One region of the Paenibacillus pseudetheri genome, then DNA from elsewhere that is predicted to be linked to it. Evidence: predicted binding sites of a transcription regulator. Region 1 holds the regulator's gene; the other holds the start of a gene.

Evidence for each region. The regulator Rex, encoded in region 1, represses fermentation and respiration genes when NADH is low (regulators of the CRP and FNR family bind a similar motif). The targets are predictions, from matches to a motif close to TTGTGAAATATTTCACAA.
Region 2: L1028_RS10830 (helical membrane plugin domain-containing protein) is a predicted target of Rex. The motif match lies at 8,108-8,125, and genes of this name have one in related genera.

Annotation. Positions count from the first base shown of each region.
Region 1 covers NZ_CAKMAB010000004.1:99,395-111,554, reverse strand. Annotated here, with positions in the region: gene L1028_RS04955 (acetate/propionate family kinase) at 1-705, opposite strand, end outside; gene L1028_RS04950 (3-hydroxyacyl-CoA dehydrogenase family protein) at 702-1,574, opposite strand; gene L1028_RS04945 (AAA family ATPase) at 1,708-3,210, opposite strand; gene L1028_RS04940 (hypothetical protein) at 3,203-3,745, opposite strand; gene L1028_RS04935 (cell wall elongation regulator TseB-like domain-containing protein) at 4,157-4,675, opposite strand; gene L1028_RS04930 (amidohydrolase) at 4,845-6,146, opposite strand; gene L1028_RS04925 (redox-sensing transcriptional repressor Rex) at 6,133-6,786, opposite strand; gene dinG (ATP-dependent DNA helicase DinG) at 6,918-9,779, opposite strand; gene L1028_RS04915 (tetratricopeptide repeat protein) at 9,916-10,557, opposite strand; gene panD (aspartate 1-decarboxylase) at 10,669-11,052, opposite strand; gene panC (pantoate--beta-alanine ligase) at 11,045-11,887, opposite strand; gene panB (3-methyl-2-oxobutanoate hydroxymethyltransferase) at 11,937-12,160, opposite strand, start outside.
Region 2 covers NZ_CAKMAB010000009.1:82,491-94,650, forward strand. Annotated here, with positions in the region: gene L1028_RS10790 (alkaline phosphatase family protein) at 1-1,079, opposite strand, end outside; gene L1028_RS10795 (MFS transporter) at 1,076-2,335, opposite strand; gene L1028_RS10800 (hypothetical protein) at 2,444-3,268, opposite strand; partial or broken gene L1028_RS31660 (type 1 glutamine amidotransferase family protein) at 3,293-3,765, opposite strand; gene map (type I methionyl aminopeptidase) at 3,782-4,528, opposite strand; gene L1028_RS10815 (YhfM domain-containing protein) at 4,569-5,153, opposite strand; gene L1028_RS10820 (SGNH/GDSL hydrolase family protein) at 5,523-6,155, opposite strand; gene L1028_RS10825 (NAD(P)/FAD-dependent oxidoreductase) at 6,315-7,493, opposite strand; gene L1028_RS10830 (helical membrane plugin domain-containing protein) at 7,533-7,976, opposite strand; gene L1028_RS10835 (DUF2785 domain-containing protein) at 8,184-9,026, opposite strand; gene L1028_RS10840 (nitroreductase family protein) at 9,292-9,909, shown strand; gene L1028_RS10845 (hypothetical protein) at 10,021-10,644, opposite strand; gene L1028_RS10850 (EFR1 family ferrodoxin) at 10,645-11,529, opposite strand; gene dnaN (DNA polymerase III subunit beta) at 11,663-12,160, opposite strand, start outside.

The DNA.
Region 1 (12,160 bases):
ACCTTCCAGAGGTGTCATACCCATGGAAGTATCCACGGACACTCCACCTTGAACTGCAGTTACACTACCGCCGTTACCGATATGACAAGTAATGATCTTCAGATCTTCCAGTGGACGCTCCAAGTACTCCGCAGCAGCCTTGCTTACGAAGTCATGTGATGTACCGTGTGCGCCATAACGACGAACTTTATATTTATTGTACAGTACTCTAGGAATAGCGTACATATAAGCTTTTTCAGGCATGGTTTGGTGGAATGCAGTATCGAATACAACAACCTGCGGTACACCCGGCATATTTACTTCAGAAGCCGTAATCCCCATCATTGCTGCTGGGTTATGCAGTGGTGCAAGGTCAAACAATTGACGAATTTTCGTTTTTGCGTCAGCATCCACAAGTGCAGAGGCTTTGAAGAACTCACCACCATGCACTACGCGGTGACCTACAGCATCAATTTTATTAATAGATTCAATTACACCATGCTCTTTGTCTGTAAGACAAGCAAGGACTTTGCGGATCGCAGTATTATGTTCCAGAATTTCGCTTACTTCTGTCACTTCCGCTTTGCCAGTCGGTTTATGATTCAGAATGGAGGAATCCATTCCAATACGTTCAACCAAACCTTTAGCCAAAACCGATTCATCTGTCATGTTATACAGCTGATATTTCAAAGAAGAACTACCTGAGTTAATAACTAAAATATTCATACACGGTCACCATCCTTGTCGTACTTGAAGAAGCCTTCTCCTGATTTCATACCCAGTTGTCCTGCACGAACCATCTTCTTAAGAATTGTAGAAGGACGGTACTTCAGTTCTCCGTATTCACGGAACATATTTTCAAGTGCAGCAAGTACCGAATCCAGGCCAAATCTGTCCGCCATTTCAAGCGGTCCATTTTGAAATTGATAACCAATACGCATAGCATCGTCAATATCCTGTGCGGAGGCAACGCCTTCTTGTAGCACATGCATAGCTTCATTGATAAACAAGCAAATGAGGCGTGATGTTACAAATCCTGGGGATTCATAAATCATTACACCTTTTTTCTCAACAATTTCATCAACGAAGGATTTTGTATCTTCAAAAGTAGCATCTGAAGTTTTCAGACCGCGTACGATTTCTACAAGATCCACTTTAGCTACAGGATATATGAAGTGCATTCCGATCACGCGTTCCGGATACATCGTAGAACTTGCAAGTTCAGTCAAGCTAAGTGTTGATGTATTGCTGGCAAGAATAATGTGGTTCGGGCATACTTGATCCAATTGATTCAAAATCTTTTTCTTTTCATCCAAATCCTCAACAATGGTTTCGATAACCATATCACAAGAGCTGAGCTCCGCGAAATGTGTCACTTTTTGAATACGGCTAAGAATCAGCTTCTTCTCTGCTTGAGTAATCGCCCATTTCTCCAGTTGCTTATCTAGACTTGTCTCGATCATTTCGTAAGAGTAGTCCAGTTTCTCCGCGGTTTTCTCCACTAGTAATACATCCAGGCCTTTGGCTGCTAACATTTCAGCAATACCTTGTCCCATTGTGCCACCGCCGATGACACCTATTTTTTTGAAATTCATAAAAAAGTCTCCATCCTTTCAGGTATCTATACTTTTGTATTGTACCTTGTCTGTCGCAAAAATTTATAAAGCCCGACATATAATGATATCTTAGCATGCCTGAAAAGTAAAAAAAAATAACCAGCATAAATATTTATGCTGGTAAAAGGACGCTGTCACGAAATTGACATCGAAATTGCTCTCCAGAGAGTACTTCTTCCTTCATTAAAATGTCAAGAGAGTAATCAAATACATTTCGTTGCTTTTCAAGGTGCTCACGAGTGCGCGTCATCAACTCATCCAATATCTTACTATTTTCCTTCATAAGCTCTTCAGTGGTAACCATTTCCAGATTGGCGATACCCAGCGAAGTTAAACCTGACTTCATCATCGTTTCCACAATATTCAGCGCCTGATCGAAATCACCGCGTGAACCTGTGCTTCGTCCACCATAATACATTTCTTCAGCCGCTGCTCCACCAAGTGCAATCATAATCTGATCTTCCAAATAATCTTTGGTGTACAAATACTGCTCTTGCTGAGGATTATGTCGCACATAACCAAGGGCTTGCCCCCGTGGAGTCAGCGTAACCTGACTAACGCTTCCGGGACGAAGGAGCTCTGCCATGATGGCATGTCCCAATTCATGAATGGCGACTCTCTTTTTCTCTTCGTGATTTGTTTCTCTATCCGTTTTTTCACCCATCATTACTTTGTCAATCGCCATCGACAGATGCCGCTGCTCAACTTTCGTCAAGTCCTCACGCATCATATAAATCGCGGCCTCATTCATGACACTTTCAAGCTGAGCACCGGAAAAACCATAGGCTTCTTCAGCAATTTTGTCGAGACTCACATCTGGATGAAGAGGTTTATTCTTCGCATGCAATTCGAGAATCGATTTGCGGCCTTTTTTGTCAGGCATGTCCACTTGAATATGACGGTCGAAGCGTCCAGGACGCAGCAATGCCGAATCAAGCATTTCTTTCCGGTTTGTTGCAGCTACCAGTAGAATACGCGGAGTTTCGTTATTATAAATACCATCCATCTCAGTCAACAGCTGATTCAAGGTCTGATCATATTCACGCTGCTGGCCGCCTTCACGTTTACCGCCAATTACGTCAATTTCATCAATAAAAATAATGGCACTTTGTTTGTTTTCCTTAACAGCACGGTTACGAGCATCCTTGAACAAATCGCGGATCCGACCGGCCCCGACACCAACATACATTTCTACAAATTCACTGCCTGATGCAGCCACGAATACAGAGTTTGTATAATGCGCAGCCGCTCTGGCCATAAGGGTCTTACCTGTTCCTGGAGGGCCAGTGAGTAGAATCCCTTTCAAAGGACGAATCCCAAATTTACTGATCTCCTCATGACGGATCAAAAAATCGAGCGCCTCACGAAGCTCTTGCTTCGCATTGTCTTGCCCACCTATTTCTTCAAAAGTGAGCTTTGAAGGTCCTTCCTTCTTGCGTTTCTTTCCAGCACCAGCGTTCACCGTAAGCCCGCCACGCAAATGAGCAATGATAAGTAGTGCAGTAAGCATCCCAGCTGCTATAACAATCGGGAATATATTAATACCTAAAAAAGCCATGAAAATAAACAGTACAGGAATAAATCCGAGTAAAATTTCTTTAAGGTACTTAGGCATTATTCCATACCCCCAAAGTCGCAGGTTTTCGCGGCAAAATAATAAATTTGCTTTCTTTTCCATTACTCAAGCTTACGTATACATTGTTGTCGTCGATATCAGTAGATGCTATTACATCTTTATATTGCGTATTTTGCTGTTTCAATCTATCAAGTTCTGTAGGTATAATTGTATATTTACGGCTCTCCATGGCCTCAGCAACAGAGAACATCGCTTTATCCCAGTAATCATCCAATAGTTCACTTGAATTTTGCTCCACATCGAGTTTAAGTTTACGTCCTTCAATCACTGATTTTCCTTCTTTGGATACATATGATACTAGATCACGTAAATTCGTGCCCGGCTGCAAATCAAGTTTCAAAGTGACCTCATCGCGGTTAATACTAATATGTGAAGTATTTACTCCCTCAAATCCAGTTACAATCTTTTGGAGCGGTTCCTGCAAAGCAAACTGACGATATAAAAAGAATCCTCCGAATAATAGCATAGCCGACAGTAGAGACGTTATCAGTACAGGTACAAGACGTAATTTCAAGAAACGTCCTCCTCTCAAAGATGAAAAAATGTAAACAGAATGATCCAAAGTCATAGCTGCTAAGAGCTCATCAGAGCCTAACGTTCTACTTACACTGTTCTAATTACAAACAGTAGTATATCATAGGTGTATATACTATATTGAAAAAAAGTGTGAAGATATTTAAAATTTTATTTTTTAATTCTTTCCATTTTATTAAATTTATTGATTTATTTCGACAAAAAAAGGGCTGTTACTCTTAATTAACAGACCTTTTTTTCATATGAATCTTTAAATACCTATATAAAAAAACCACGCTTATAGTATATCACATTTCGTATACTTTTAGTATATCAAACAAATATCCGTTTGAACAAAAACAAGCGAACCATAAATGATCCGCTTGTTTCTCCTATAATGCTTTTGTTTAATTTAGCGGCTAGGTAAACTGTAACCTTCACCCATTCGAGCCCCATCTGAGAACCGATAAAATTGATAATAATATCGACCGCTTTGTTTATAAAAAAGCTGCCAAGCATACTCCCCGTTATACACTCCTGGCAACAACCGCTCAATGCTGATGTCCGGAAGATCGGCTTTTATAAGGCTACGCATTTTCGCTTCAGAGGTCCCTTTACTTAGTTCTTCAGCATATACTGCGTCGGTTCCTTCAACAAACTTCCCGTCTACAGTAAAACGCACCCAAACCATCAACTCGGTCCCGGCTTCATTCTTCCCTGTTAAGACCCAGTACACCGCATTTTCATCCCACACGGATTTCTGCGCTTTGGTTACCTCTGTCAGACCAGCACTGGTTTTGGCGACATCCTTAGCGATATCTCGCTCGTTCCATTGATCTTTCATAATATAAGCATAGAACTGGATAAGTCCGAACAGAAGGAGCAGAATCAGAACTGACCCCAGGAGGATCCATTTTTTCCTTTTCTTCAAGGTGCAGCTCCCTTTCTAGTAATATATCTTTTTTGATTATATAACACACCTGTGTGTTTATCCAAAGTTTCATATCCAATTCAATGATCTAATGATCAGAAACACAAAAGGCTGTAACTTTGCAATCGCAGAAAGTCACAGCCTTTCAGTTATTCGTTTTGATCTTAGACTACCGTTTAAGCAGTCCATCAAAGGATTCTTGCGCCTTACGACGGATTGCTTCCTCATCTAACGTTACACATTGTCCATGTTTTACAACCTGTTTACCGTTCACCCATACATGCTCAACATCCTTGGCACTGGCAGAGTATACAGCATGAGACAACAGATCTGTGTGTGGTAGCAAATGCGGCTGGTCTATATCAATCGCGATAAAGTCCGCTTTCATGCCTGCAGCGAGTCTACCCACATCATTTAAAAAGATAGACTTTGCTCCATACTCCGTAGCTATACGCAGCGCTTCCGGAGCTGGAACAGCCGTCGGATCACCACTTACACCTTTATGGATGAGGGCTGCAAGACGCATCTCTTCAAACATATCCAGATTATTATTGCTTGCCGCACCATCTGTACCCAATGACACCTTCACACCAGCCTTTAGAAGATCCGTAACCCGAGCCACTCCACTAGCCAGTTTCAGATTACTTCCTGGGTTATGAGACACACCTACATCATGACGAGCCAGAATCTCGATCTCTTCATCATTCAAATGAACGCCATGAGCAACAATAGACGGACGTGTGAACATTCCAAGCTTCTCTAAATGCGCTACAGGCCGCAGTCCGTAATCCACCACATTCTGCTCCACTTCGCGTTTCGTCTCGGACATATGGGTATGCATTGGTAAATCCAAATCATGTGCCGCCTGTACAAACTTAACGAAGAAGTCCGGTGGGCAAGTATATGGGGCATGAGGCGAGATCATCGTCGTAATTCTGCCGTCAGCCTTACCATGCCAGTTGCGCGCAAAAGAAATCGCTTCCGCAAGCTTGTGATTCTGTACTTCCTCTGGACATAAGCCAATTACGCCTCTCATCAGTACGGAACGAATACCTGATAATTCGACTACCTCAGCTACTCGATCCATATGATCATACATATCCAGGAAGGTTGTAGTGCCACCTTTCAGCATTTCTAGTACTGATAAGGAGGTTCCCCAGTATACATCTTCTCCGGTGAATTTCTCTTCCATCGGCCACATCTTCTCTTGAAGCCACACCTGAAGTGCTAAATCATCTCCATAACCACGAAGCAATGACATTGCAGCATGGCCATGTGTATTTACCAGACCTGGCATAAACAGCAGACGACTGCCATCAACAATTTGCACACCATCTTCCATTAAAGGCTCTTCTTTTCCTATGTAAGTGATCAAATCATCTTCAATAGTCATATATCCACTCAGAACCGGCTCATCCGTTCCCGGAATAAGAAATCGCCCGCCCTTAATAATCGTTTTACTGCTCTTCATTTCCGCTTTCTTCCTTTCCGTCTTTCAAATAATAAGCAAGGCTTTGCAAATCCGTTGTAAAATCGGCAGCATGAACCCGGATATTCGGTGGTGTTTTTAGAATCATTGGTGCAAAATTCAAAATCGCCTCAATGCCAGACTCAATGAGAATATCAGCTACATTCTGCGCTTCTGAATCAGGCACTGTAATAATCCCAATTCGAATCCCTTGTTCACGAACCGTCTGACCAAGCTCCTCCATCGGTTGAACGGTAAGAGAGTTGATTTTCCGTCCTACCTTAGGTGCATAGGAGTCAAATATAGCGGTAATCTTCATAGTATCTTTCAAATAAGCATTGTAATTAGATAATGCATGTCCAAGGTTACCAGCACCTACTAGAGCCACATTCAATTGTTGATCCAGCTTCAGAATATGGCGGATTTTTTCAATAAGATAAGTTACGTCATACCCGATACCTTTTCGGCCAAAGTCTCCAAAATAAGCTAAATCTTTACGGATTTGAGCGGGATTTAAATCAAGTTTTTGTCCTAGTTCTTGTGAGGAAACGGTTAATATTTCACGTTTCTGGAGATCATTCAAGAAACGCAAGTACACAGGAAGTCTGCGAACAACGGCTTCTGATATTTTATCCGATTTCATAATTTACCTCCTAATTTAAGTAATATTCTGTTCAAATCCTATCAAAATTTCTGCACCTCGTCTCAATGAAGAGCGGTATTCTTATACCGCCCTTCATTGTAGAGTGATTAATAAGATCGATGACGTTCTTTTCAAGAAACGCCTCCGTCTTCCAACCACTCCGCTATACGAGGAACCATTTGATCCGTAAGCATATGCTCCATTTTCGGGCCAGGCAACGAATAGAGGAAATACTTCCCATAGTGAGATTCAATCACCCTTGTGTCATACACAATAACAATACCCCGATCTTGCGCTGTCCGTACCAGCCTTCCAAATCCTTGCTTAAAGCGAATAACCGCCTGAGGAACAGACAACTTCATGAACGGATTCTTTTTCTGGGCTTGTAATAACTCAGACTTTGCTTCCGCTAGGGGGTGGTTTGGCGGTTGAAATGGAAGCCTCACGATCGCCAAGCATGTTAATGCTTCACCTGGAATATCTACACCCTCCCAAAAGCTGCTTGTTCCTAACAGTACAGAGGCTGCACTATCCTGAAAACGGCGGATCAGCTTGCTACGGCTGCCCCCCTCCACGCCTTGACCTAGCACCGCGATCTCTTGTGAAGCCAGAGCCTCTTTCAGAGGATCGTAAACCTGACGTAGCATCTTGTAAGAAGTAAACAGGACAAGCATCCGCCCACGTGTTGTAATCGCTGCTTCTGCAAGTGACTGTACGAGTGTATCGACAAATCGGGCATCGCCCACACTACCCTTCACACTAGGGAAATCCCGGGGAATAACTAACAGCGCCTGCTCCCGATACTTAAAGGGAGAAGGCAGGAGTGATGTCATCAGACGCCCCTCTTCCGCAGCTTCATTAAGTCCGAGATTATCAATCATAAACTGGAAAGATTTGTCGACAGAGAGTGTCGCCGAAGTTAGCACGATACTTTTCTTCTTGTCGAAAAACAGCTCCTTAAGCTGAGTACTAACATCAACAGGAACGGCATACAGCTGTAGCGATTTACTACGATAATTCCCATTCGCCTCCAGCCAATATACTACATTCTCATCGTTTAATCCCATAAAAAACCGCACTTGCTCACGTATAGAAGCTAAATCCTTAAATAAGCCGCTAATATCGGTAACTAGACTATCTGAGGAAGATTGACCTTCTTGATCTCGCATCTCATTAAGCATTTTATCACCTTTACGGATAATTTCGCTTAATGTCAGATTCATAGTATTCTCTAGAGCAACCAATTCATCCCAATCTTTCGGTTTACGGGTAGGAAGTAGCCGCATGACTAACTGTCCAGCTTCTCCCGCCGCTGCATCGCTACGTTCCGGCAAGAGGCTGAATAGTTTATCACTAAGCAGATCCCAGGTTTCTTTTACGGTAAGCAGGTCCGGATAGATTCTATCGATCACTCCGCTCCATTCAGAAGCTTCCTCACTGCCTGATGACTGAAGCATTTGACGCAGCGTAGGAAGTTGGCCATTTCGACTATCCTTATAAAGACGCGATAGTGTATGCGCCACCGTGAAATGCTTCATATGCATGCCTAAATGCTTGCCAGCCACGTCCTCCAGATGGTGGGCCTCATCTATTACAAGATGTTCATAAGCCGGAAGTAGCTGGTGCCCAGCCTTAACATCTGCGAAAAGCTTAGAGTGGTTCGTAATGACCACGTCTGCAATACCAGCTTCATGCTTAGCCCGGTGATAATAACACTTACGGAACCAAGGACAGGAGCGACCCAGACAAGAATCGGTATCGCTTGCCACCGTCTCCCAGAAATCTCCGCCACGTCCACTTAGATTGAGCTCTTCGTCATCTCCTGATTCACTTTGTGTCAGCCAAACGATCATCTGAGCCGCAGTAAGCGCATCTTCCCTCGGACTTATAAAGTCTTTTTTATTAATTTTATGTTCGAACTTACGAAGACACAAATAATGCCCTCTGCCCTTAAAAATTGCAGCTTTAAATGGAAAAGGAACTACCTGTGTTAACAAAGGAATATCACGCTCACGCAATTGATCCTGCAGATTAATAGTATGAGTGCTGACCATGACTTTTTCACTTGTTCGTACGCTTTGGTATATGGCAGGCAATAAATAACCAAGGGATTTGCCGGTTCCTGTCCCTGCTTCGATCAATAAATGCTTATCTTCGGCAAGTGCCGTCATCACCTCATTGATCATAATATCCTGAGCTTCTCGGCTTTCATACTGTGGCAAAGTTTCTTTAAGTCGTTTCGTTACTTCATCCATATAATCTGTAAAAGATAAATTGTGTAGTGGATTCTCAGCATGCTCGTCTCGAGGTGGAGCTAATTCGTTCCAGTCTCCTACAGCAAGTGCTAATTGACGATAGAAAGTCAGATCACCTTCGGGCTGAAGCGTCTCCGCTTCCCGTTCACGCAGCAGACCATCAAAATACCAACCAAGATCACTATCCTCTTCCGTAAACAGCTCACAGAGTCTCTGGATCGTCAGCAGAGGCAAATCGTAGAGCTCCTCCAAACATTTCAGCAATACAAGAGCTGTTGCGAGTGCATCACTGTCTGCCTGATGCGGACGATCATGCGTCACTCCAAAATGTGCACTAACTGATCCTAGTTGATAGGATGTGAGGGAAGGAAAGCAGATTTTCAGAAAATCAATCGTATCTAAAATCCGCCCTTGAAATGGTAAATACCCACATCGGTCTAAAGCATTTTGCAAAAAATGGAAGTCGAATGCGACATTATGCCCTACAAGCACAACATCATCCAAGAGTGGGACAAGCTCCATCATCATCTCATCCAGCTCAGGTGCATCCTTTACATCATCGTCGGTAATCCCCGTTAGACCAGTTATAAAAGGAGGTATCGGCGTTCCGGGCTTGACGTAGGAACCATATACCCGGGAGATGGACCGGTCTTCTTCTATAATTGCAAGGCCAACCTGGATAATTTCACCCACGGATTGGGTTCCCGTTGTTTCAAAATCAAGCACGGCAAATTTCATTATAATTCTATTCCCTTTCAATTGAGACTCTTAATCAGCATAACAGAAGTTGCGAAAAAAGGCGATGCACACCACTGGTTCAGGGGATGCATCGCTTGAATGAAAATGCGGAATAATAAACCGTAAACGTAATAATTTACAATAATGAAACAAGCTGATTTCCGAAATGAAGCTTACCTCCTCGGCGGCGGCAAACCTCCAAATTAACGGTTGGTTCAGGAAGTGCCGGGTCAAGCTGCAAAGAAAGGCCAAACAGCTCCCGCGCTTCATTGAAACGTTCTTGAGAGGCCCTGATGCAACCTAAAGCGTTATAAACCATTGCCTTCAGCTTGGTTTCCCGTACCAAACCGAGCATATGGTTCAGATGACTCCAAGCAGCTTCCCCCTCCCCCTCCTGCAGGTAAGAGATGGCTAAATATAATCGAGCAGCCAGGCTATCCGGATATTGCACAATAACTTCCTTAAACTGTTCAATACATTTTCCAAACATCAGCAGCTTATAATACCCCTGACCTCTAACAAAAGTATCCATGCACAGCTCGGGTGCTTCCTGCTCTGGCACTTCCTCTTCAACCACAGTCGTAAAATCTACACTTTCACGAAAGTGACTTAGCTTCTCAGCAAAGGCCAGCCATTCATCCATCACTTTATCACTAAGTCGGTGCAGCATATTATAATTGCATAAAAGCTCATTCCGGCGGGCACCCTCCGCTGTAGGGTAATCTGTTACGATCTCCTGAAGCACCTTGTTCATTTCAGCAAACAAATGTTGAAACATGGGCTATCCCCCCTTACTGAAGATGAAATCAGTTCAGCTTGCCTGACTTCATTTTCTGCGAGAACGGGGTCTTTCATCCCTGCCATTCATTACATGGCGTAAGTCCATAATTTAAGCGATTGTAGCATGCAATTCATGATCAGCCAGCTTCACAGGTCTGTTGTTCTCATCCACGAATACCACCGTTGGCTTATGCGACTCCAGTTCTTCCGAAGACAGCATCGCATACGAAATAATAATTACTGTATCTCCCGGTTGAACAAGACGTGCAGCTGCACCATTTAGGCAGATCACACCACTGCCGCGAGGCCCTGGAATAACATAGGTTTCTAACCGTGAACCATTATTGTTATCCACGATCTGCACTTTTTCATTCTCAAGAATATCTGCCGCTTCCATTAAGTTCTCATCAATGGTAATACTTCCCACATAATTCAAATTCGCTTCTGTCACCGTCGCCCGGTGAATTTTGGATTTCATCATATGTCTAAACAAGAGCGGCAACCTCCTTTGGAATAAATACATTATTGTCAATTAAGCGCGTTCTGCCAAACTTCACGGCAAGCGCTATAATAATTTCCCCATTTACATCCGTTAATAAAACTTCGTTCTCTAAGCCTTCCAGATTAGGGAATGTCAGTATTTCCGCATAATCAATGACCGCCAAAGGTGAGCTGGATACAACCGATGTCAACAATTCCCGCACTTCAGCAACGGTTGTAACTTTTCCTTCTTCAATGGCCTGACGTGCTTCACGTAAGGAACGAGATAACACCAATGCTTGAGAACGTTCCTCCGGAGATAAGAATACGTTACGCGAGCTTAGTGCAAGTCCATCTCCTTCACGAACGATAGGGCAAGGCACAATTTCAACATTCATATTCAAATCGGATACCATTCGGCGGAGTACAGCTACTTGCTGAGCATCCTTTAACCCGAAGAAAGCATAATCTGGCTGCACGATATTGAATAGTTTATTAACAACTGTTGTTACGCCATTAAAATGCCCTGGACGCGAAGCCCCACAAAGTCGAGTGGTAAGCTCTGATACCGAGACAGTAGTCCGGGTAGGTTGTGGATACATTTCTTCCACACTGGGGATAAATACAATATCGACACCTTCGCGTTCCGCAAGCTCCAAATCACGCTCTTCATCGCGCGGATAGGAATCAAAATCCTCATTCGGTCCGAACTGCAGCGGGTTCACAAATATGCTCATGACGACCGTGTTGCTCATTTCTCCTGCCCGCCGAAGCAGACTGGCATGTCCTTCATGCAGGTATCCCATTGTTGGAACAAACCCAATCGGGGTATGCCCACCTTGTCTCATATATTCCAAGGCCTCGCGCAGTTGCTTAACGCTTCTGACGACTCTCATTTTATTCCCCATCCTTTCCGGCGCCGCCGTATAAAGATTCCAGAACGGTTTCATCCGCCTTAAAAACATGGCCTTCATCTGGGAACGAACGGTCCTTCACTTCTTGTACATATTGGCTGATACCCTCACGAATTACATTACCCACATCCGCGTAGGTTTTGACAAAACGTTTCTCACGGTAGGGTGAGGCATAACGTAGCAAATCATGGAAAACCAATACCTGAC
Region 2 (12,160 bases), on a different contig from region 1:
GCAGGTTCATCCATGCTCTCATCGAAACAATAGCCACTCCTAGCTTCAAGCATATATTTAGTAGATGGGCCTACATGAAGTTGATTCAGCTGCTCTCTAGTATACAATTCCTCTATGCCAGAAGCGCCATCTCTCATATCCTCCCGAATCGCAGCTAATGCTAATTGTTCAGCTTCTTCATCACCTTGTTTGATATGCAGATAAGCGGCTCCGCCCCCGCACTGAAAGTAAGCTCTCCACTTCATTTCGCCGTTCTCTTCATAGATCAACCCTTTTTCCCGCAAAAGGTTGTTCAAATGCACTTTGTACCGAACATTGAACTGGCCATGGTCACCCAAAACTAAAAAAACCGTGTCATCCTTTATCCCGGCTTCATCCACTGCTTGTATAATATCACCTAACCGCTTATCCATACGTGTGATTACCCGCTTCACTTCATCGCTGTCAGTGCCGTAAACATGCTTGGCGTCATCCAGATCAATCAAATGCATCATAAGAAGATTAGGCTTTTTACGCTTAATCGTTTCTATCGCACACTTAGTCGTGAAGTCATCCAGATAGGGCTGCTCAATCCCTTTTCGAATCCGCCCGTATTTCAGCTCCATCTCGATGCAATATAGCGGACTCCCGCTTTTTAACACCTTCAGTGCCTGATTTTCGTTGTTGATGGCTCTAATTTCAGGAATATTGTATTGGATTGAGGATTTCCCTGATACCGGCCAGAGGATCCCAGCGGTACTCATGTTATGCTCACGCGCAGCATCGTAAATCGTGGGCACCTTTACCGCATTTCGAAACCAGAACCAGCTTTGCTCCTTTTCCTTCACAAACGGCTGAAATGGATTGTTATGGTGGATACCATGCTTATCCGGATATACACCGGTTGCTATCGTAGTGTGCACCACATAAGTGAGCGTGGGATATACACTTTTTAATTGATTACTATGCGCTCCGCTCTTAATCAATTTCGATAAGTTTGGAAGACGGCTGGCCATTTCCCATTGGTCTTCTGAAAAGGCATCGTAAGAGATAACAATCAGATGTTTAGCCATTGCCGTTTGTTCTTTGCTTGACTTCATAGGATAAGTCCCTTCGGATCATCTTGTTCTAGCTGCTCTTTTGGTAAAGTTATAAATACGAAGAATCCAATAATAAATAGTGGGATAATCGCTAAAATACTAAATTTAGCATTGCCTGTTAAGGTAGTTGTTAAAGACATTACAGCAGGGCCAACAATCGCCGCAAACTTGCCAAAAATATTGTAAAACCCAAAGAATTCATTGGATTTTTCCTTAGGAATAATCTTCGCATAATAAGATCTGCTGAGTGCCTGAATCCCTCCCTGGGCGGAACCAATTAGAGCTCCCAGAATAAATATATGCCACACTGAAGTAATAAAGTAAGCCGCGATACAAGAAATAATATATGTAAAAATCCCCACGATGATCATCGTTCTAGCTGAGTATTTTTTGGCGAGATTACCGTACAAGATAGCACATGGAAATGCGATGATCTGGATAACTAATAAGATCCCCAGTAAAGTGAAGGTATCAAAAGCATCCGCACCCAGTACCGATGTGGCATATGGCACTACCATTTTAATAATCGTATCTACCCCATCAATATAGAGAAAGTAGGCGATCAAGAATACAAATACTACTTTATGCTGTCTTACATTTTTAAACGTGTCTCCCAGTCTTTTGAAGCTATTAATGATCGGTTTTGGTTCAGGTTCTATGTAATATCTTTGCTGCACATCCTTGATCATAGGCATGGTCAGCAGTCCCCACCAAAGGGCAGTGATTATAAATCCAATCTGATAGCCGATCGATTTATCCATCCCCATAAACAGAATCAGCAGTAGGCTGATACCGAATGGAATAACGCTGGCGATATATCCATAAGCAAACCCTTTTGAGGATACCTTATCCATCCTTTCATCCGTGGTTACATCCACCAGAAAAGAGTCATAAAAAATATTGGCCCCGGCAAAACCTATGACTGACAAAATATAAAATACAATCAATAACTGCCACTGCCCACTCGCAGGTGCAACGAATGCCAGCGAAGCAGTAGCTATCACGCCGATCAATGAGAAAAATATGAAGAAGCGTTTTTTCTTATCTTTATAATCTGCCATCGTCCCTAAAATCGGGCTAAGGACGGCCACCAGAATACTCGCTATGGAATTAAAATACCCCAAATCCATGCTGCTGTTAACATTCGAAAACATCCCAAAAACAATGGGAAGTAAAGCCGTTGTAACCGCCATCGAATAAGCCGAATTTCCACAGTCATATAAAATCCATGATTTTTCCTCTTTACTTAGTTTCATCTAACAGCCACCTTTTCACCTAGTTCCTTCTGTTATATCACTTAAGCATAAGTGGCATGTTAAATGCATGTAAAACTACACTTCATAATTTCAATGGAGAGCTGATCCTCATGTTCTCTCCTGTATTGTCAAACTCTTAAGGATCTCAGCAACTTGTAGAGCATACTTTTTACTCAAACGCGACTTACCAAGATTACTCTTCACAATCTTAATAATTCGGTTATCAGGGCTTTTAGCGAATTTCTCCAGCATGGCAAAACCCGCTTCAGGTTCACTCGCCATAAATACACTTAAGCTGTATTCAAGTCCCTTAGATAATACACGAAAATGCTCAGCGTCCTCATATTGTACTTCCCCACTCCCCATACTCTCCATGATTCGAGTAGCCAACTGAAGACAATAAAGCGTATTCTCTTTCTTTTTTAAAAGAGGAGGATGCGCTAACGCTGCTACAAAAGCTCGTTGTTCAAACCCATTCGCACCCTCCTCCCACATGTCGATCAGCTGCCTGACAAGGGCAAAGCCATCCTCCCCTATACTTTGCAGCGCCATAGCAGACGCTTCACGCATCCTCCACCTAGAGTCGTTCATAGCTGTCTTAATGATGCTCTGAATCATAACTTGCTGATCTTCTTTAGCGTAGCTGTAATAAGCACCCAACGCTCTAACCGCACAAAACGGCAGAAACTCACGGGGATCATTCACCCCAGCTTCTGCCTCTGTAAGATTAGCCCATGAATTAAGAAACTCCCAGTCTGTTTCTGTTAGTTTAGGATGAGCAAAATGTTTGGCGAAATTTCCTGAGAGCTCCAAATTCACTCGCGGCCCAGGAAGATTGCTCTCCTTCATCAGCAAATTTCTAAGCTGTACCCACTGCTCCTTATCGCTTACCCATTGCTGAAACAGCATAATCGTCATTTTTTGTCCAGCCATCTCTGGTCCCTCCGGTATTTACCTTTAGATTTGAACAATCCCCTGCATCTCGTATGGATAATCAATCTGCTTTTTTACCGAATTCATCGCTGCTTCTCCAGCCAAGTGTGAAATCAGATATAACCCCAGATCAATGGAAGTGGAAACTCCACCACCTGTAATCACATTACCATCATGCACAATACGGGTCTTCACAACTTCTTCACAGTAAGGTTTTAGTAATTCATAGGCAGATGGATGGGTAGTAGATCATAACGAAGTTTCCGCGTCCCCATTCCTCCAGGTACAAATACCATGTCATACTCCGAAAGCTCTGGCAGCACTTTTCCAGCTTTAACTGTGAAACCTAACTCATCCGTTACTTCCTCCGACGCTGCACATATATCCCAAGACAACTCTTTGCAGATTTCAAATTGCCCCAATCGATAAATAACATCATAGAACCCCGCAAAACCCAAGAACGTAATCCCGTTAAAAAGTACAAAGGCGATTTTCAAATTCGCACTCTCCTCTTTATGGCTTGGTTAGGATAATAGGCTCACCTTTCGTCACAATGATCGTATGTTCAAACTGTGCTACCCGGCCATTATCTACAACGCTCAGTGTCCATCCATCCGACTGCTGCTCCACGTAGTCTGCTCCAGTAGAAAGGAAGGGCTCAACCGTAATCACCTGTCCCTCTTTTAATACTGTAGTCACTCTTGGATTGTAGAAAGGTAAGATTTCAAAAGGCTTCTCATGCAGTGATTTGCCAATCCCGTGGCTGCACAGATTACGTACTACTCTATAGCCACGTTTCCGAGCTTCAAGTTCCATCATTCTGCCAATCTCATTGACCTTCATCCCTGCTCTCAAATGATTGATCACGCTCATCATAGTTTCCTCTGCACTCTGGCATAGACGAAGAATGTCCTCATTATAAGGTGGCAATTGAAAAGAAACTCCAGCGTCCCCATAATAACCATTTAGCTCAGCAGATACATCAATATTGATCAAATCACCAGCTTTAATCACTCTAGGACCAGGAATCCCGTGAGCAACCTCTTCATTCACACTGATGCAGGTGCTGCCTGGAAAATTATACGTTTTCATTGGGGCTGAGGATGCTCCGAATTCCGCTAGAATTCCAGCTCCAATCTTATCAAGCTCCGCTGTTGTCATACCTGGAGTTACTTTCTTTTTCATCTCGGCGATGGTATGTCCTACCACTTTCCCTATCGCTTTTAGCCCTTCTAAATCTTGTATGGTATCACTGATCATCTATCACACATTCCTCTCACTTCTGGTATGAATCACTTGTCTAACTTCTTCCATCCCACTGAAAAATATTTTCTATCCGTTTACCCGCAACATTATCGTAATAACTTCTCTTGAAGCTATGATCATCGACTTTATCAAGCTTTATCGAATACCCCTTTGTTCCATCTAAAAGCTGCAGATTCAAGAATACGGCTCTAGTAGTTACCGGTGAGAGGTCATTATATGATATCGTTACTGGCCCTGTAACCTTAACAGAAGACTCCAGCGACTCCGTCTGTTCTATGTTCGCCTGATCTGCTGTCCCAAAAATGAGTTTCCTTAATTGATCCGAATTTTTCACCGGAATAGAGTAGCCCTGACCACCATTCTCAGCTGTAGTAAAAACTCCTTTATAGCCGGGTTCATCACCTATTGCTATGTAATAATCCTTCGAGTAACCATCACCATAAACAAGATTCATTCTAAATTCAGGAGCCCAATCCAGCTCTCCCAATAATTTATTGCTCTTGTTCATAGCCTCCGCAAGCGTCTTAATCAGATTAGAGTCCTTCAGCATAAGGGTCTCGGAATGTCCTGAATGGTCAGCTTGATTCTGATCATTAGTTGTTACTGAGGTTAATGACACTCCGGTGATCCACCTAGCATTGATGAATCCAACATCATTCTTACATCCGCTTAACAGCGTAACTACTAACAAAGATACAACACACAGTAAATGCCTAATGCAAACCGCCTCCAAGAAAAGAAAAGAAACATAACCCAATTATAACAGCGTCGATAAATATAAAGAAATCAACTTTCCGAACCGTTACAAGCATAAACGTCTTCGGCGTCCCTATAAGGACGGCAAGTGTTTGAGCGAGAAATATAAGGATAATTTATAGCATGGAACATATAAATTCTTATATTTTAAAAAAAGACTACAACCTGCTCCTTTAATGAGTGGTTCTAGTCTTATAGAATCAAGTAAATATGTAGTGATATGATCAGAAGATTAAGCTTTAATTGCACCTACCGTCTTAAGCCAAGCATCTGCAATAAGTGCATGGCCCGCAGGTGATGGATGTACTCCATCCGGAGCCCAATAAGCAGGTTCTGCTTTCACGGATGCCGCAGCAAACAGGCCATCCAGCGGTACAAGGGTTGCACCATATTCACGTGCCAGTTCACGAACGATGTGAATTTTAGGGTCCAGATCCTTGCGCCAGGTTTTACGATCTTCAGGGACAGGCAACACGAATGGCTCGATTAAGACTAATTTTGCAGCGAGCGAATGTTGCGTGCGTTCGATCAGGTCACGATACGCAGCTTCAAATTGTTCAGGCGTTGTTTCCTGACCAGAATCAAAGCGGCGCCAAGTGTCGTTAATCCCAATATATATGGATACCCAAGTCGGCTTCAGATTCAGGCAATCCTTCTCCCAGCGTTCCTGCAAATCTACTGCACGGTTTCCACTAATTCCACGATTATAGAACGTAAGATTCTTCTCAGGATATAAATGCCCCAGACGAGCGGCGATCATCAATGCATAGCCTACACCAAGCGATGAAGCATCTTCATAATTGCGACCACAATCCGTTATACTGTCGCCTTGAAACAGAATGACATCGTTTTGCCGGAATAACATCACGTAATCCTCCCCTATTTCCTCTGTTAATATTAGCCAATCTATTATATCAAAAATGAATACTACGTACTAGGACAACCATTGACAATTCATGGTAGAAACCACTAGAGATCAACAAAAAACCCGCTCAAATCTGAGCAGGTTTTCCAAGTAATAAAATTAATATGCTAAGCTAAACAACCCTTTAATATGAGACAAGTAACGAATATTACTTGCTTCCTTCATCAAGGTTGCAGGTAATCCTTTTAGCGGAGTTGAGCTAGCACCAACGATGGCTACACCGTCTTTACGACCTAAGCTCGCAAGCGTTCCTGAATTGATCGGACTAAAGGATTCAAATGATTTATCCTTCAAGTATGCATAAAGATTGTACCCGATCAATTCGCCCATTTGCCAAGCGATCTGTGCAGTTGGTGGATATGGACGACCATCTTCGGCAAAAACAACGGCGCTGTCGCCAGCAACGAATACGTCTTTGTGTGATGTGGATTGCAAGAATTCATTTACCGTTGCACGACCACGGTTCACTTCAAGACCGGACTCACCAATCAGTGGATTTCCTTGTACGCCGCCAGTCCATACGAAGGTGTTAGCAACAATTTTTTGACCGTCTTTCAAGTCAATGACATTATCCGCAACATTCGTAACAGGTAGACCTGTCAAGAATTGAACACCACGTTTTTCTAAGCTTGCCACTGCGCGTTCGATCAGTGCATCTGGCAATACTGGTAGAATCTTAGGACCTGCTTCAACCAGCATCAGTTTGATTTCTTTAGGATCCACGCCATATTTCTTAGTGAGCGTTGGCAACACATCAGCGATTTCACCAACAAGTTCAACACCTGTTAAGCCACCGCCACCGATTAGGATGCTTGCATCCGCTGGATTTTTAGACTTCGCATATTCACGGATACGCTCATCAATATGACGATGAATTCTGTTAGCATCTGCTGCCGATTTCAATACCATGCTGTATTGCTCAAGACCTGGAATGCCAAAATAAGCCGTAGTGCTTCCAAGACCCACAACTAAAGCATCGTAGGACAATGTCACACCATCAGATAGTGTAATTTGTTTGTTCTCAACAGAAAAAGAATTCACCTTTGCAATTTTCAGGTCGATATCTTTACCTGCAAAAAGCTTAGCTAGTGGCATAGCAACAGCACCTTCTGCAACACTACCCGCTGCAAGACGATGCAATTCTGTAATAATTTGATGAGTAGGATATTGATTAACGACTGTAATTTTAGCTTCGTCTTTCTTCAGGTATTTGCGTACAGTTAAGGCGCTTAGTAGACCACCATAACCCGCTCCTAGAATGACAATATGTTTAGACATGATGTTTCCTCCGTCCTTACGAATGAGATATAAAAAATATTATTTCTGTTGACTGCGTTCGCCGGCAACTTGAAGATAAGCATTTACAAAACGGAAAAGTTTCTGTGCTTGTGGATCTTTCATCATTTTCATAAGACCAAATACACCGATCACTTCTTTGCTTTCATTCGCACGATCTTGCGCTTCGATCACTGTAGCTGCCATATTCTTCGCCGAATGCACCACTGGTTCAGCAAGTTCTTTAATTGCACTTACCGTATCACTTTTCAAGACTTCATCCGCAGCGACAGTTTGAACAAAGTCATATGACTTTGTGAGCACGCCGACAAGCTCTGTTAATTTTGGCAACTGTTCCACTAAGACAGTTAACGACTCCTGAACTTCAGGCTTCAATAGCTGCTCCAGAACATTCATTTGTTCTTGAGTGACAGCTAATTTTGGTGATTCTTGTTCAGGTTGTGTTTGAGTGATTGTTTCTGACATATCCGAATCTCCTCTGCAAATAAGCTTTGCTGCTTAATAGTATTTAAAAATAATAACTTATAACGCCATATTTCTATTATAGCACTTATCAAGTTATAAATGTCACAAAGTTTTTGAATTTTTCCAAAGTTTTGTGATTTTTATTACATTAAAATAAATTAGTCATAATTTTCGATATTATTTATACACGCATAGATGATTAAATGCTTATTGTGTAAATTTATTCAAATTCATCTCCGCTTTCAATAAAGCCTCGACCATTGCCGGATTGTTCTTTATTGGTAGCAATCTAAAATACAGAGAACGAACGAAATTTTTAGTGTTCACACGAGCAACGTACTGGCCGCGGCTTCTCGGCCACCCTCCACATTGCTCCAAGTTGCGGATCCAGTCGGCAATAGATTGTTGTGGAAGTAAATGATGATCTATCATTGTAGCTACAATCGTAGCGATCCGTTCATCTTCTTCGTCACTAAATATGTACTGATCGTTGTAAAGCATCCTTTGGATGACTGCCAAAACCTCTTCCCGGATTGCAGCATCACTATCTGAGCACCGTACCAGTTCATCCAAGGCATCTGCGCCATGGGCTGCAGCGTGTGCCCAGCCTTCTTCTGGCATAAATCCTCGTAAATCCTGTTCTTCCTCATAATATCTAATCAGAGCTTCCTTCACATTTTTAAACTCAGCGCTATCTAAAAAAGCCCGTTCCCTATGCCGCTGAAGAATCAGCGCAACGACCAGCACAGAAAATGTTCTTGTGAACACAGCCTGATCTTCTTTACTGCCAATGTGATAGAACAAATGCTTCTCGTCAAGGAGAATCAAAAGTAGTTCACGAAGCTCCACATCACTAAACCATTGTTTCTCGTTAATCCATTTGTAAAAGGTGGAATAGATCAAGTCATCTCGTAGCATCGGCTGTGGATCTCCTATATACTCAAGCATCAGCTTCACATAATCCCTTAATTGCTCCCCACTTCTAAGCTCGTAATCGTTCTCTTCAATTCTTTGCAGGTCTATTATCAACTGCTCTCTAGTATCGTTCAACATTCCCACCCTTTCATTAATAGAAGCAATTTTAATTTTTCTTATCCTAATATCCTAATTTACATCCCAATATTTTACAACATAGGATTTATTCTTCGAACACTCGAAGGACTTAGAAGGCTGAAGCTACATGAAGTGAATTTAATCATTGACGAATATAATTAACTGTGCTATTTTGAGTTAGTAACAAATAGTTAGTTTATTTATAAATGTCACTTATTTATAATTAACAAGCAAATACATACACATTATGGAGGAATAACTCATGAGCACTTTTACAGATTTAATTGAATCCCGCAGGTCTGCTATGAATTTTGTTGAAGGGGTGAAGATACCTCAGAATGAACTAGAGGAAATGTTCTCTTACGCCAGATTGGCGCCATCGGCTTATAATCTTCAACATACCAATTATAAAGTGGTTTCTAATGAGAATTTAAAAGAAGAGATTCGTAAGGCGGCTTACGGTCAATATAAAATACACTCCGCCTCAGCGGTAATTGTAGTACTCGGAGATAAACATGCTTATCTGAAAGCTCCAGAAATCTACGGTGGACTTAAAGCTTTAGGGGCGATGAGCCAAGAGGATTATGATGCAGAGATAGAAACAATTAACAATGCTTACGCAGAAAATGATGCTTTTCAAAGAGATGAAGCTATACGGAATGCCTCCCTTTCCGCCATGCACTTCATGTTGATTGCCAAAGATAAAGGCTGGGATACCTGCCCGATGATCGGCTTTGATCCGGAATCCATTCAAGCTACTTTAAATCTCCCCGATCATATGGTACCTGTTATGCTGATCACTATCGGCAAAGATAAGAAACATAAAATCAGACCACGTGGCTATCGTAAGCCGGTCAATGAATTCGTTGAATTTATCTAAGGGTAATTGAAAGATACCGATAGATATGACAAAAGTGTTCCATCCGATTTTTGCATCACGGATGGAACGCTTTTGTTATGAGGATGGATGTGGATCTGAAACCTTTCTCGACTACTTAGCATACTGAAGAATTGCAATTGCTGCTCGTTCCCGTCGTTCGGCATCCTCACTGACAAGTGCTTCTTTCAAAATATCAAGCGCCATTGTTAATGTCTCTTCATCCACATGCTCTCGATTACTCACCGTTTGCTCTGAATCAGAAGAACCTGTAATCCACAGATCCACACGAGCACTAGGCATCGGTCCCTTATACTGTTTAACCACTCCACTATCGCTAAGAAACTCTTTTACCCCTGCGTTTAGATCGGTTATAGGAAGACTTTTCAGCCAAGTTACACCACGCCGATGGCATGTACCGATGTCTGGCGTGTCAAATAATTCATTGTAAAAATAATCTCCAAGATCACCCAGATGTACCCAATCTCCATCACACACCAGCACATAATCGCCATCCTGCATCGTATGTACGAATAGTTGAATGGCTTGCATATGTTCTGTAAGCTCCAGCTCACTGAATTTGTAAGTACGAAGCAACCGATCATTTATTTTCTCCATACTGATGTTCTCCAAATCTCCTATTCCGGGGTAGCCGATACTCACATAATTATCCTCTAAAAATGCTGTGATTCGTTCGGTCCCCAACGGTTTCGATCCTATCTGAAACAGATTCATCATTCAATCCTCCAAGTATTTAATGAAATGCTTGTAGTAGCCCTTGGACTTTGGAGTTACAAACCTTCCATCATTCTCAGAATCCTTCATTAGTTTATGAAGTTTTGGGCCTCCAGTATAGGGGTCTACTACGCTAGCCTTAAGCCGTGTCGCTTGGATCGCCTTCTGAGGACAAGAATAAACACAACGCATACATAATAAGCAATTTTGACTGAATATAATCCCATCTTGGCTGTTGGTAATATTAGAAGTTGGACAGCTTCTAACACATTTCAAACATCGTGTGCAAGAGTCAGTTGTTCGCAATCCTTTGGCGAAGTATTTTCCCCCTTGGCTTTCCTCACAATAATATACCGTTCTCAGCACTCTCTCCAGCACTGGATGAATCCGCAAGTTCCGTGGAATCCGATTCACGATTTCCTGTGCAAATAACTTCACCTTATGCTGAGCGACCTGATACAACTGCTTATTCAATCTGTCATCATATTTAATATAAAAATTGCATGGCATCGCCAAAATGGAATTGTGGAAGGGTGTAAACCCCTTTTCACGCAAAGAACGCAGAACCGTATTCGAAGCTCCATTATTAATATAGTGTGGAGAAGAGGCTGTCTTGAACACGAAGGCAGGGGTTCCATTACAATCAGGCAACTGTTCCACAAAACGTTCAACAAATCCGGATGCGCCAAAACCTAGAACCGGATGGCCTATGCCAATAAGGCCGTAGGATTCATATTTGACAGAACGAGAGCCTTTTAGAATATCTTCCATTCTAAACAAATCTACGTCTTGCCCGCTACTACTTAGTTCTTCAGCAAATTGCTTAGCAATAAGTTCCGTATTTCCAGTTCCTGAGAAATAAACTATAGCCGTCTTCGCATTATGCATTTCATCCCCTCCTAAATCAAATATAAGTCACTCTCGTTAGAGAAGCTGTGAGGTTGAAGGTATATTTAGGATAAATCGGACTCAGTTGCAGCTATTCACCCAGTCTACTCAATTACTGCGTATAATCACATCCTTAATTCTGCGTCCTCACAGGAGTAATTAAAAAAAGTGTGGACGAAGATGCGTCTACAGGTAGGATCACCAGCGGCCTTTCTTTTCCCGCGAACCTTATTCTAAGCGTCTCACAATCAATCGCCCGAAGGATGTCTCTGAAATACTTGCCGTTAAATGAAACTCGAAAGTGTTCACCTTCTAGATGCTCCAAAGGAATCTCTTCTTTTACATCCCCAATTTCTGCAGTCTTGGACACTAAACTAAGCGTGTTAGAAGGAAGTACGCTGAGCATAACACTCTCACCAGCCAATATTGAAATACGTTCAACTACATGTAACAAACGGTCTGTCTTAACAATCACTTCGGAGAGGTACGCTTTTGGGATTAAATTATTGACAGAGGGATAAGTTCCTTCTAGAAGGGCAGACTGAACCCTCAATCCATTAGAAATAAATCTGATTTGCTTAGGGCCTATTTCTAATTCGGTGCTGCTGTCTGTATTATCGTTTAATATTTT